Regions from separate parts of the Streptomyces sp. NPDC090499 genome, predicted to be linked through region 3. Evidence: riboswitches for the same ligand, from Rfam matches in the RefSeq annotation. Region 3 holds a riboswitch; each other region holds the start of a gene.
The links. A riboswitch is a leader RNA that binds a small molecule or an ion and turns the genes downstream of it on or off. The one in region 3 is predicted to bind cobalamin.
Positions count from the first base shown of each region.

Region 1 (3,292 bases), on a different contig from region 3:
TCACCCGGCGCATGAACTCGTCCGGGACCCAGTGCGCGAGGTTCAGGTTGTGGGTACGGCGGGCGTCCTCACCGGTGTTGTCGCGCAGCTCCAGGAACTCCTCGATGTCGGAGTGCCAGGTCTCCAGGTAGACCGCGGCCGCGCCCTTGCGCCGGCCGCCCTGGTTCACGGCGGCGACCGAGGCGTCCAGCGTCTTCAGGAACGGCACGATGCCGTTGGAGTGCCCGTTGGTGCCGCGGATCAGCGAACCCCGGCTGCGGATGCGGGAGTACGACAGACCGATGCCGCCGGCGTGCTTGGAGAGCCGGGCGACCTGGTGGTAGCGGTCGTAGATCGAGTCCAGCTCGTCCTTCGGGGAGTCGAGGAGGTAGCAGGACGACATCTGGGGGTGCCGGGTGCCGGAGTTGAAGAGGGTGGGGGAGGACGGGAGGTAGTCGAGGCGGCTCATGAGCCCGTAGAGCGCGGCGACCTCGTCGACCGACCGCGCGGTGTCGTCCTCGGCGAGACCGGCGGCGACCCGGAGCATGAAGTGCTGGGGCGTCTCGATCACGCGGCGGGTGATCGGGTGCCGGAGCAGATAGCGGCTGTGCAGCGTGCGCAGGCCGAAGTAGCCGAAGCGGTCGTCGGCGGCCGGGTCGACCAGCGCGTCGAGGCGGGCCGTGTGCAGCCGGACGAACTCGGCGGTCCGGTCGGCGATGAGGCCCTCGCGGTGCCCCACCGCGACGGACTCGGTGAAGGACGTCACGCCCTGCGAGGCGGCCTCGGCGCGGATGGAGACGGTGAGCAGACGTGCGGCCAGCCGCGAGTAGGCGGGGTCCTCCGAGATCAGACCGGCGGCGGCCTCGGTGGCCAGCTCGCGCAGTTCCGACGCGTCGGCCCGCGCGGACCGGCCGCGCAACGCGGCGGCGGCGACCCGGCCGGGGTCGGCGTCGGGGAGGTCGGCGGTCAGCTCGGTCAGGGTCCGCAGCAACGCGGTACCGGGACCGTCCTCTTCCACGGATTCCACGGATTCCACGGAGATGGTCGCCGAAGCCGGGTCGGCTGGCGCGATGGTCACGTGGGGCTCTCCCTCGCTGGGCACGGGGCCTGGCGGAGGGCAGCGGGCAGCACGAGCGCGCGGGCACGCGTCGAGACCCCGGCCCACTCCACGAGGCCCGGACGTCAGAACGCCCGAACCGGGTGGCCGGGCGTGCTGTCGGCAGGTCCTCGGACTGACTCCTGTGCACGAACATGCACAAGCACACCGTTGCGGGACAGTTCCGGATTCGCACCGGATTCCCCTGCGGCGACAGCGAGCATGAGCATACATCTAGTGCCGGGCTGTCGTGTCACCCCCAGATGTTGTGTCGCGGAGGTGTCGGAGCGTCAGCTCGTAGGTGAGGAGAGTGATGTCGTCCAGGTGCGGCACGGGATTCCAGTCGCGCTCCGGTGTGCGGACGAAGCCGAGGCGCTCGTAGAGCCGGTGGGCGGTGTGCATGCCGCGCTGGCTCGACAGGACGACGGCCGTGCAGCCGTCCGTGGCCCGGGCGCGGTCGACGCAGGCGCGGACGAGAGTCTCGCCGGCGCCTCGGCCGCGGGCCTCGTGTGCGACCGCGAGCGCCCTGATCTCGGCCTCGCCGGGGCGGGCGATGTCGGTGATCGGGCCGGGGCCGGGGACGAAGGTGACGCCGCCGAGGAGTCTTTCGCCGTCCACCGCCACGAGCACCTCGGCGGCGGCCGCCCGGCTCGCCACGTCCTTCAGCACGGGCAGGTACGCGTCGTCCTCGCCGTAGTCGAGGAGCCCGTCCCGGAGGTAGGCCTCGGCGGTGAGCTCGCCGAGTGCGGCGTGTTCGGTGGGATCCACGGGCCGGATCGTGATGTCCATGGTGCGAGTCTGCCGGACTCCCGCACGCGGGAACCTCCCGTTTTCCCCGGTGGGGCGCCCGGGTTGCGGGCTGTGCCGGGAGTGCTTCCATGGAAGGAGGTGCCGGTGCCTGCGGGGGCCCTCCGTTCCGAGAACCACTCCTGGGACGCGCAAGGAGAAGGCACCATGACAAGGGTCGTCCGTCACCCGCCCGGCAAGGAGCTACCCCGCGACGCGCCGATGGCGACACTGGGCCTGCGACGCGCGGGCAACCGGGTCGGAGCCGGTCTCGTGGGCCGCTGGCACGCCCTGACGATCCGTATGGAGGCCCACCGCGGCGCCACCCGTCCCAGGAAGTGGCACCGGTGGGTCTCCTACGCCAACGTCACGCGGGCGGTCTGGACGGTCGCCGCGCTGGCATTGCTCGCCTGGATGGTCGAGGGTCTGGTCATCCTCATCAGAAGCAAGTCGACCGTCTTCGAGCATTGGCGGCAGCACGGAGAGGGCTTCAACACAGTCTTCAAGTTCGTCGGTCCGGTCCTCGCCGCCTCCGTCGCCGCCGCACTGTTCCTGTTCTGGTGGTACCGGTGGACCAAACGGCGTTATCTCGCCAAGGCGCTGCGGGATCCCCGCAAGCTGGTGCCCACCGCCGGCCCCGACACTGCCGAGATCGTGGGCAGGGACGAGGTCGCGCAGGTCATCGCCGAACGGCTGCGGGAGCGCGACACGCGTCGGCCCTATCTGCTGGTCGGCGGCGTCGGCGCCGGCAAGACCGCCGTCCTCGTACGGCTCACCGAACTCCTGGCCCACCAGAACGCCGTCCCGGTGCCGATCCGGCTCCGTGACGCGGTGGACGGAGCCGGCCTGAACTTCGAACTCCTGGCCAGGCGGCGTTTCGCGGACGAGGCGCCCAAGGGCATCCTGGCGCGCACCAAGACCGACCGGGTCTGGCAGCAACTCCTCGCCGACGACAAGCCGGTCGTCCTCGCCGACGGTCTGGAGGAGGCACTCCTGGACGACGGCCAGGAGCAGAACCGGGACAACATCATCCGCCGGGCCATCGAACGCGCCCACGAGGAGAAGCTGCCCCTGGTCATCGCCTCCCGGCCGCACAGCCCGCTGGAGAACACCTCGGCCGCGATCGTCGAACTGGAACCGCTCGGCGAGGAGGCGGCGGTGCGCTTCGTCGAAGCCGGCGTACCGGAGAGCGATGAGCGCGGGGTGGACTGGATCGTGGAGACGGCAGAGGTCACCGAGTCGCCGATCTACCTCCAGATCGCCCGCGAACTCCACCGGCGTGGCGCCCTGGAACAGGACCTTCGGCACCACGATCCCCATCGCCGGAACGCCCGCGGCCGCGACCGGGCCACCCTGCGGCTGTGGCTGATGGAGAGCTGGGCCGAGGCCTTGTGCGAGGGGAAGCTGCGGGAGGATGTCGCGCTGGCCCCG
Region 1 covers NZ_JBIVXP010000012.1:105,730-109,021, reverse strand. Annotated here, with positions in the region: gene ACIQVL_RS35360 (ribonucleoside-diphosphate reductase subunit alpha) at 1-1,057, opposite strand, end outside; cobalamin riboswitch at 1,157-1,315, opposite strand; gene ACIQVL_RS35355 (GNAT family N-acetyltransferase) at 1,310-1,864, opposite strand; gene ACIQVL_RS35350 (ATP-binding protein) at 2,030-3,292, shown strand, end outside.
Region 1: another riboswitch for cobalamin. It lies ahead of ACIQVL_RS35360 (ribonucleoside-diphosphate reductase subunit alpha); the one in region 3 lies ahead of ACIQVL_RS00375 (cobalamin biosynthesis protein).

Region 2 (3,292 bases), 790 kb from region 3:
TGGTGGTGTGTCTGCCGGCGGTCAGGACGTGCCCCGTCAGGGGCGCGGGGAACTGCGCGAGAAGTCCCCACCGGCCTGTGGTGGTGTGTCTGCCGGCGGTTGGGGCGTGCCCCGTCGCGGGCGCGGGGGACCGCGCGAGAAGTCCCCACCGGCCCGCGGTGGTGCGTCTGCCGGCGGTCAGGACGTGCCCCGTCAGGGGCGCGGGGAACTGCGCGAGAAGTCCCCACCGGCCCGCGGTGTCAGGCATTGCGGTGCCGCCGTGTCTGCCAGAAGGCTCCCGCGGCGAGGAGTGCGACGACTCCCGCACCGGCCAGCAGCCCGAGCGACGGCCCGCTGCCCGACGGCGCACCTCCGGCCGTCCCCGCCGACGTCACCTTCTCGCCGCAGCCCCGCGACGGATACCCCCCGATCGCGCACAACAACGCGTTCGTGTCGTACCGCAGCGGCTTCGCCGCCGTCGCCAGGGCGTCCGCCGCCGTCGCGTCCTCGGGCACCACCGCGCAGGCCGTCCGCCGCACGGGCGGCCGCTCCCCCGGGGGCGCATCCGCCGTCGTACCGAAGTCGACGACCAGCCCCACCCGTTTGCGGCCCCCGACGGCGGCGGTGTCCGCGCAGATCGTCCCGAAGTCCGCCGTGCCGCGCGGCTGCGACGCGTCCGTCGAGTCCTCGCTCACCGCGAAGCGGAACCCCTCGACCGAACCGTCGGCGGGCTGCGCGGTCGAGGGGCCCTGCGTGGCGTACGTCCAGTGCGCGCCGTCCCGCTCCCAGAAGGACCAGTACCGGTAGCCGGTGGCCGCCGCCGGCCCGGCGGCGGCCGTCGCGCACAGCGTCAGCGCGGCCAGGAACAGCAGCCCCGCACGGCGGACCGCGGTCACGGCTGCTGCTGCTTCCGGCGGCCGCTGAACAGGAAACCGATGCCGATACCGGCGACGAGCCCGGTGCCGACGATCCACCACACGCTGTTGCCCGACTTCTTCTCCTCGGCGTGCTTCGCGGCAGCCGCCCGCGGGGCCGGTCCCGTCGCGTTCAGCGCCGTCACCAGGTTCGTGCCGCCGAAGTCACGCGGGTCCGCGCCCATCGCGTGCGCGGCGAGGATCAGTTCGGCGTAGGCCGCGGGCCCGCTCTGCTCCGCCCACGGCGCGGCGTGCGCCTCCAGCCAGGCGTACGGCTTCCTCGCCTGCCCCGTCCAGCCCTGCGCGGCCAGGGCGACGACCGCGTCGGCGGTGTTGCCGTAGTCCGGCTGGGGCGCGGCACCGGCGAGCGCGGAGACGAGATGGCCGCTGCCGGACATGGCGTCCGCCAGGTACGCGGCGCCGTTGCGGGCCACCTCCTCCCGCGTGAGCGTCGTGCCGGAGCCCGCCGCGCAGGCGGGCCCCTTCGCCGGGGCCTTGCCGGCCGTCGTCACGAACCCCTTGCCGAGGGCCCCGAGCACCCCGGCCGCGGTCGCGTCCGCGTTCGCGGTCAGCTTCCCCTGCTTGTCCGGCTGGTAGGCGAGGGCACCGCCGCCGTCCCGGCCGCAGGGGACGGACCACTTGGCGAAGAGGTCGTACGGCGACCTGTCCGCACCCGCGCCGGCCGCAGCGAGCGCGCCGGCGACCACGCCGGTGGAGTTGGTGTCACTGGGCGAGCCCGGGGTGTAGCCCCAGCCGCCGTCCTTGTTCTGCACCGACTTCAGCCAGGTCACGGCCTTGCCTGCGGCGCCGTCGTGCCCGCCGACCGCCTTCAGCGCCTGTACGGCGGCGGCCGTGCTGTTCGTGTCCACCGTCACCTTGGTGTCACAGGCCGCCGTCGGCTCGGCGCGGAACGCGGCGAACGCGCCGTTCGCGCACTGCTGCCCGGCCAGCCAGTCCACCGCCTTCGCGGCCGGGGTCACCCCCACCGCACGCTGGGCCAGCAGGGCGAGCGACTGGCGCCAGACGCCGTCGAACTTCGGGTCCGAACCGCCGTACAGCCCCGACGGGAGCACCGTCGACGCGGACGGCGACGGGGTGCCGGCGGCCAGCGCGGTCGTCGCGGGCATGGCGGCACCGATGACGGCGGTGGCGGCCAGCACTCCGGCGGTGCGGCGGAGGACGGTCATGGTCGGCGGTGCCTCTCCCTGCGGGGAGCCGGGCAGCACGGGAGACCCCGGCGGCTCGGCTCCGTAAACCTCGACGGTGCCGTGCGACGACGGGCGCCGGCGCACGTGAGCCGATCAACGTCCCGGGCGCGGTGGTCCGGCTCGCCACTGCTGGTGGCTCACGGTTGCGGGTCAGCGCCGGAATTGCACCGGCTTCCCCCCGTACGGGTGATGACGACCCGGCTACCCTACCGGCCGCCCGGGGGGAAGCTGAGAGGGGGCTGTGCAGGGACCGTCTCGTTATGGTCGTGCCATGACGGGGAGACTGCTCGGGGCGGGGCGTTCGGCCGACGTGTACGAGATCGACGAGGCGTGGGTGCTGCGCCGGGACCGGGACGGCCGGGGTGACGCGGCCGCCGAGGGCGCGGTGATGGCGTACGTACGGGAGCACGGGTACCCGGCGCCCCGGGTGCGGCCCGCCGCGTCCCGTACCGGACTGGTCATGGAGCGGCTGTCCGGACCGACCATGCTGGCGGCGCTGCTGGCGGGGGAGACGGGCCCGGCGGAGGGCGGTGCGCTGCTCGCCTCGCTGCTGCGGCGGCTGCACGCCGTGCCCGGCCGGGACCCGGCCGACCCCGGCGCCCGGGTCCTCCACCTCGACCTGCATCCGGACAACGTGATCCTGACCCCCGACGGTCCCCGGGTCATCGACTGGACCAACGCCGAGGACGGGCCGCCCGCACTCGACTGGGGCATGTCGGCGGTGATCCTCGCCCAGGTGGCCCTCGGCGCGTACCCGTTGGCCCGTGACCTGCTGACGGCACTGCTCGCCGGTGCCGTCGAACTGACCGAGGACGGACTGACGGAGGCCCTGCGCCGACGGGCGGCCAATCCGACGATGAGCCGGGCGGAGGTCGAAGTGCTCGGCGCGGCGGGGCAGTTGATACGGTCGATCGCCTTCTAGAGCTCTGCCGCCGCCTCTGCGGACCGCCCCCGGGTGAAACCGTGGCTCCGCTCCACCTTCGCCACATGCAGGGTGTAGCTCTCGTACCACTCGGCCCGCCCGCGCCGCTGCGCCGCGCGGTGCTCGGTGTCCGTCCGCCACCGCGTGAGCGCGTCGGCGTCGCGGAAGTACCCGACGGTGATGCCCAGCCCGCCGGGGGTCTGCGCGTGGTCCATCCCCAGGTACCCGGGGATGTCCTTCACCAGGTCCTCCATACGTGCGTTGGTCTC
Region 2 covers NZ_JBIVXP010000001.1:857,923-861,214, reverse strand. Annotated here, with positions in the region: gene ACIQVL_RS04015 (SCO2322 family protein) at 240-875, opposite strand; gene ACIQVL_RS04010 (prenyltransferase/squalene oxidase repeat-containing protein) at 872-2,080, opposite strand; cobalamin riboswitch at 2,188-2,317, opposite strand; gene ACIQVL_RS04005 (phosphotransferase) at 2,373-3,023, shown strand; gene ACIQVL_RS04000 (antibiotic biosynthesis monooxygenase family protein) at 3,020-3,292, opposite strand, start outside.
Region 2: another riboswitch for cobalamin. It lies ahead of ACIQVL_RS04010 (prenyltransferase/squalene oxidase repeat-containing protein); the one in region 3 lies ahead of ACIQVL_RS00375 (cobalamin biosynthesis protein).

Region 3 (3,292 bases):
TGCCGGCCCCCTCACAGATCACCGCGTCATACGTGCCCCGCAACTCGGCGAGACAGTCGAGGACGGTCCCGAGCAGCCTCTGCTGCCGCCCGCCGTGATACCCGCGCGCGCTCAGCTCGCCGACGGGCTTGCCGAGCAGCACCACCTGACTGCTCTGCTCACCACCGGGCTTGAGCAGCACCGGGTTCATCTGCGCGGTCGGTTCCACCCGGCAGGCCTGCGCCTGCATGGCCTGCGCCCGCCCGATCTCGGCACCCTCGCGCGTGACAAAGGAGTTGAGGGACATGTTCTGCGCCTTGAACGGCGCCACCTTCACGCCCTGCCGCACCAGCCACCGGCAGATACCGGCGGTGACGACACTTTTCCCGGCGTCGGAGGTGGTACCGGCGACGAGGAGGCCTCCGTTGTTCATGAGCGGCCTCCGGCCGGTGACTTCGGTGCCGGGCGCCGTGAAAGCGTCCCCCGCAGCAGCGCCCCCGCCGCACCCACGCCCAACGCCAGCCACCCCACCCGCCGCGACAACCGCACCGCCCGCTCGATGTCCGCGACCTCCACGGCCCGCCCCTCCCCGTTCAGCACCGGCCGGTGCTCGACCCGCCCTCCGTACGACAGCGTCCCCCCGAGCCGCACCCCCAACGCCCCCGCGAACGACGCCTCCACGGGCCCCGCGTTGGGACTCGGATGCTTCGCCGCGTCGGCCCGCCAGGCTCGCACGGCCCCCCGCCGGTCGTCCCCGGCCGCCGCGGCCAGTACGGCGGTGAGCCGCGCCCCCGGCCACCCGGCCACGTCGTCCAGGCGCGCCGAAGCCCACCCGTACCGCCGGTACCGGGCCGACTTGTGCCCCACCATGGCGTCCAGGGTGTTGACGGCCCGGAACCCCAGCAGCCCGGGGACGCCCCCCACGGCTCCCCACACCAGCGCGCCCACGACCGCGTCGCTGGTGTTCTCGGCGACGGACTCCACGACCGCACGGGCGATCCCGTCGGCGTCCAGGGCCTGCGGATCCCGTCCGCACAGATGCGGCAGCCGGGCACGGGCCGCCTCGACGTCACCCGTCTGCAGGGCCCGCCCGATGGTCCGGGCCTCACGGGAGAGCGAAGTGCCTCCGACGACGGCCCAGGTGGCGGCCGCGGTGAGCGTCACGGACGCGACGGCGGACGGCCGTACGACCCGCTGCGCCGCGGCACCCAGCGCCACGGCGCCCCCGGCACAGACGGCGGTGTGCAGCGCGCCCCACCCGCGGTGGTCCCGCCACAGCACCCGCTCCACGGCCCCGGCCGCCCGTCCGAAGACGGCTACCGGATGCCCGCGGCGCGGATCGCCGAGCAGCAGATCACCGAGAAGGCCGGCGGCGGCGCCGTACGCGAAGACGCGGTCGGCACCCATCGGCTCAGCCGGCCGCGGGGTCGGCGACGGGGTCGGGAACGGGCCGGGTACTCGACCTCGATCGGCAGCCGCGCATGGCGTTATGTCCTCACTCAGGGTGTCCGCGCCCTGGTTCGACGAGACCGGCGGTGGGAGTTCCTGGCTTCCGGGGACAGGTACCCCGGTGACAGTGGCGGGACCGCGCCGGATTCACACCGGCTTCCTCCCTTGCCGCCGTACATGGCTCCGGAAGTCCACCACGCCCCCGGAAGACCCGTCAACTTGCCTTTGACCTGCGAGGGGAGTGTGTGGGAAGGCCCACACCGGGTGTCCGGCGGGGCCTGTGGGGTATGCGGAAGGCTCCTCTCCGTGCGGACGGAGAGGAGCCTTCCCGGTGCCGGCGAGGACTTCCCGGCTCAGGCCTTCGCCACGATCAGGTGGATGCCGTACGCCACGGCGGCCGCGCAGGCGGCGAAGCAGAGCCAGGCGGCCGTCACGGCCAGGGCCGCGGAGTCGCCCTGGGCGGTGGCGCGTTCACGGGCGGAGAGGCCCTTGACGCCGAGGGTGAAGAGGGCCACCAGGCCCACCGTGGCCACGAGGCTGACGCCGAAGACGGAGCCGATGGCTGCCCAGTCGATGTTCATGTCGGTTCTTCCTCGGGGTCAGACGGTGGCGGCCGGGTCGGTCGCGGTGGCGGCCGGGGCGGAGGCAGGGGCGGGGATGGTGGCGGTCAGGTCGTCCGTCACCGGGACCGGGCCCGCGGGCGGCGGGGTCACGGCGGCGATCGCCGTGGTCACCACGCCGGCCGGCTCCTCGGCGGCGACGACGTTGCTGCTGTCCACGACCTCGCGGCGGGAGAGCTTCCAGATCGCGGCGCTGGAGGCCACGAGGAAGACGGCGACGACCGCCGTGCCCCAGTCGCCGAGGTCCGTCACGGACTCGGCGAGCGCGCCGACCACCGCGGCGGCCGGGAGGGTGAGCACCCAGGCGACCATCATGCGGGTCGCGGTGGACCAGCGGACCGTGCCGCCCTTGCGGCCGAGACCCGCGCCCATCACGGAGCCCGAGACGACGTGCGTGGTGGAGAGCGAGAAACCGAGGTGGGAGGAGGCCAGGATGGCGGTGGCCGCGCTGGTCTGGGCGGCGAAACCCTGCTGCGGCCGGAGCTCGGTCAGGCCCGTGCCCATGGTGCGGATGATCCGCCAGCCGCCGATGTAGGTGCCGAGCGCGATGGCGAGACCGGCCGAGAGGATGACCCAGGTGGGAGGGTTCGAGCCGGGGGCGATGGCACCGCCCGCGATCAGCGCGAGGGTGATGATGCCCATCGTCTTCTGCGCGTCGTTGGTGCCGTGCGCGAGCGAGACCAGGCCGGCGGAGGCGATCTGGCCGGCGCGGTAGCCCTTGCGGGTGGCCTCGTCCTCGGCGTCCTTCGAGAGCGTGTAGGAGAGGCGGGTGGAGAGCGCCGCCGCGAGACCGGCGACCACGGGGGCGGCCACCGCCGGGAGCAGGACCTTGGTGACGAGCACGTCGCCGTGGACCGCGCCGAAACCGGCGGAGGCGACGGTGGCGCCGATCAGACCGCCCATGAGGGCGTGCGAGGAACTGGACGGCAGGCCCACCAGCCAGGTCACCAGGTTCCAGAGGATGGCGCCGACGAGGGCGGCGAAGATGACCTCGGGACGAATGCCGTTCTCGTCGACGAGACCCTTGGAGATCGTGTTGGCGACCTCCACCGAGAGGAAGGCGCCCACCAGGTTGAGCGCGGCGGACATGGCCACCGCGATCTTGGGCTTGAGCGCACCGGTCGAGATGGTCGTGGCCATCGCGTTGGCGGTGTCGTGGAAACCGTTCGTGAAATCAAACGCGAGTGCGGTTACCACCACAATCGCGAGGATCAGCGAGAAGTTTTCCATTTACCCAGGCAATC
Region 3 covers NZ_JBIVXP010000001.1:69,424-72,715, reverse strand. Annotated here, with positions in the region: gene ACIQVL_RS00380 (cobyric acid synthase) at 1-412, opposite strand, end outside; gene ACIQVL_RS00375 (cobalamin biosynthesis protein) at 409-1,386, opposite strand; cobalamin riboswitch at 1,499-1,639, opposite strand; gene ACIQVL_RS00370 (hypothetical protein) at 1,782-2,009, opposite strand; gene ACIQVL_RS00365 (anion permease) at 2,028-3,278, opposite strand.

Region 4 (3,292 bases), on a different contig from region 3:
CGCGGCCGCCGATCTCGGCCGGCGGCCGCCGGCCGGCGCGACCGAGGCCCGGGGCGCCCTTCGACGGGTCGGTGTGCCGCGGACACGACGGCCGGGAGAAGATCGTCCCCGACCCACGCGTCCACCCGATCCCGGAAGGAACCGACGAGAACATGCGCCTCATCGTGACCGGCGGCCCGGCGGAGGTGTCCGGATGACCGGCGCCGACGAACACGTCCTGCTGCACGTCGACGGACGGGCCGCGCACCTCACGCTCAACCGGCCGAAGGCCATCAACGCCCTGTCCCACGCCATGGTGCGCCGCATCGACGAGGCGCTCACGGAGTGGGAGCAGGACCCGGCCGTCCGGACCGTCGTCATCACCGGCGCGGGGGAGCGCGGCCTGTGCGCGGGCGGGGACATCCGCGCCGTCCACGACGACGCCCGGGACGGCGACGGCTCGGCCGCGGCCGCGTTCTGGCGGGACGAGTACCGGCTCAACGCCCGCATCGCCCGGTACCCCAAGCCGTACGTCGCGCTCATGGACGGCATCGTGATGGGCGGCGGGGTCGGCGTCTCGGCACACGGCAGCGTCCGGATCGCCACCGAGCGGTCGCGGATCGCCATGCCGGAGACCGGGATCGGATTCGTGCCCGACGTCGGCGGCACGTACCTGCTCGGCCGCGCCCCCGGCGAACTCGGCACCCACCTCGCCCTGACGGGCGCCGCGATCGGTGCCGCCGACGCCGTGCTCTGCGGACTCGCCGACCACTGCATGCCGTCCGGCTCGATCCCCGCGTTCGTCGCCGACCTTGCCACCCTGCCCGTGCCCGAGGCACTCGCCCGGCGGGTACGGCAGGCTCCCGACGGGGAGTTGGCCGGACACCGGGCGTGGATCGACGCCTGCTACGCGGCCGGCACCGTCGAGGAGATCGTCCAGCGGCTGCACGCGCACGGCGACCCGGCGGCGAAGGAAGCGGCGGACACCCTGCTCACCAGGTCGCCCACCGCCCTGAAGGTCACGCTGGCGGCGCTGCGCCGGGCCCGCGAACTCGGCTCTCTGGAAAGGGTCCTGGACCAGGAGTACCGCGTGTCCTGCGCGACCCTGACGACCCATGACCTGGTGGAGGGCATCCGCGCCCAGGTCGTCGACAAGGACCGCACCCCGCACTGGTCCCCGGCCACCCTCGCCGACGTCACCGACGCCGACGTCGAGCGCTTCTTCGCCCCGCTCGGCGAGCGCGAACTGGGCCTCGCCGCACCCGGCTGACCCGCTCGAACGGCCGCCCATCAGGCGCGAGACGAAGATCACGCCTGATGGTGCGGTCTTGGCCGTGCTCCTGACACGCGGTACGGTCTGTCCGATATCGACGACGGCGAGACGGAACCCGGTGGGAATCCGGAACGGTCGCGCCACTGTATGCGAGAGCCCCACAGCTGCTCGTGAGTCAGACCCGTGGCCGTCGTCCTGTGCACCACCGAGTTGGGACGCGAACTCCCAGAGGAGGTCCTGCCATGGCGCAGACCGTCGCTCCGCCGACAGCCAACACCCCCGCCGTTCCCGCCAAGCTGCCGCTGTCCGCGATAGCTCCCTGGGCGGTCTTCTTCGGCATCCTGATGCTGATCCTGCTCTACTTCGTCGGCGCCGAACAAGGTGCCACCTCCGTGTTCAGCGGCACGGACGTCCACGAGTGGGTGCACGACGCCCGCCACCTGCTCGGCTTCCCCTGCCACTGACGCGAGGGGCGCCGTACCACCCATGAACTCCGCAACGGTCCGCAACCTCCTGGTGCGGGGCATGCTCGCCGGCCTGGCCGCCGGCCTGCTCGCCCTCGTCGTCGCCTACGTACTCGGTGAGCCGAACGTCGACAAGGCGATCGGCTTCGAGGACGCCCACTCGCACGAGCACGAGATGGAGGTCGTCTCCCGCTCCCTGCAGTCCACCGCCGGCCTCGCCACCGGGGTCCTCGTCTACGGGGTCGCCTTCGGCGGCATCGCCGCGCTCGCCTACTGCTTCGCCCTCGGCCGCGTCGGCCGGTTCTCGCCGCGGGCCACGGCGCTGCTGCTGTCCGGCTGCGCCCTGGTCGCCGTGTACGTGGTGCCGTTCCTGAAGTACCCGGCCAACCCGCCGTCGGTGGGCGACCCGGACACCATCGGCAAGCGGACCACGCTGTACTTCCTGATGATGCTGCTCAGCGTGCTCCTCGCGGTCGCCGCCACCATCCTCGGCAAGCGGCTCCAGCCGCGGCTGGGCACCTGGTGGTCGGCCGTCCTCGCGGTGGCCGCGTTCGCCGTCGTCATCGGGCTCGCCTACCAGTTCCTGCCGGTCATCAACGAGGTGCCCGCGGACTTCCCGGCCACCCTGCTGTGGCGGTTCCGGCTCTCGGCGCTCGCCATCCAGGTGGTGATGTGGGTCGGATTCGGCCTGCTGTTCGGCGAGTTGGCCGAGCGCGTCCTCAATCCGAAGCCCGCGAAGGCCCCGGCCGCCGCGCGCACGGTGCCCGCTCCGCACTGACCGGCACCACGCCACACCGCACGACACGAGAGGGCCCACCGGATCCGTCCGGGGGCCCTCTCGCGTTCGTTCGACCCCGCCCCGGCCGGCCGGCGGGCCTCTGCGAACAGCGCCCGCCCGCCGCGGTACGTCTGCTGTGAACCCGCCGTGAACCCGCCGTGTCTTCGGCGCGCGGCCGGTGCCGCACTCGCGTTCGCGACCGCTGACAAGGAAAGATGGGCGGCGAGCGATCGATCAACGACTGCGGAGGAAGTGGACTCATGCCGCATGAGCGAGCGGGCCGGCCGGCGGCTCCGGAGGACCTCGTCGACGTGGCCCGGCTGGTCACGGCCTACTACGCGCTGCACCCCGACCCGTCCGACCCCGGCCAGCGGGTGGCGTTCGGCACCTCGGGACACCGCGGATCGTCGCTGACGACCGCGTTCAACGAGGACCACATCGCCGCCACCAGCCAGGCCATCTGCGAGTACCGGAGCGGCCAGGGCACCGACGGCCCCCTCTTCCTGGGCGCCGACACCCACGCCCTGTCCGAGCCCGCCAAGGTCACCGCCCTGGAGGTGTTCGCCGCCAACGGCGTCACCGTCCTCGTCGACAGCGCCGACGGCTACACCCCCACCCCGGCCGTCTCGCACGCCGTCCTCACCCACAACCGCGGGCGTACCACCGGCCTCGCGGACGGCGTCGTGGTCACCCCCTCGCACAACCCGCCCGCCGACGGCGGCTTCAAGTACAACCCGCCCAGCGGCGGCCCCGCCGCCTCCGACGCCACCTCCTGGATCCAGGACCGCGCCAACCAGA
Region 4 covers NZ_JBIVXP010000008.1:425,203-428,494, forward strand. Annotated here, with positions in the region: gene ACIQVL_RS29475 (enoyl-CoA hydratase/isomerase family protein) at 194-1,249, shown strand; cobalamin riboswitch at 1,317-1,458, shown strand; gene ACIQVL_RS29480 (CbtB-domain containing protein) at 1,495-1,716, shown strand; gene ACIQVL_RS29485 (CbtA family protein) at 1,739-2,494, shown strand; gene pgm (phosphoglucomutase (alpha-D-glucose-1,6-bisphosphate-dependent)) at 2,755-3,292, shown strand, end outside.
Region 4: another riboswitch for cobalamin. It lies ahead of ACIQVL_RS29480 (CbtB-domain containing protein); the one in region 3 lies ahead of ACIQVL_RS00375 (cobalamin biosynthesis protein).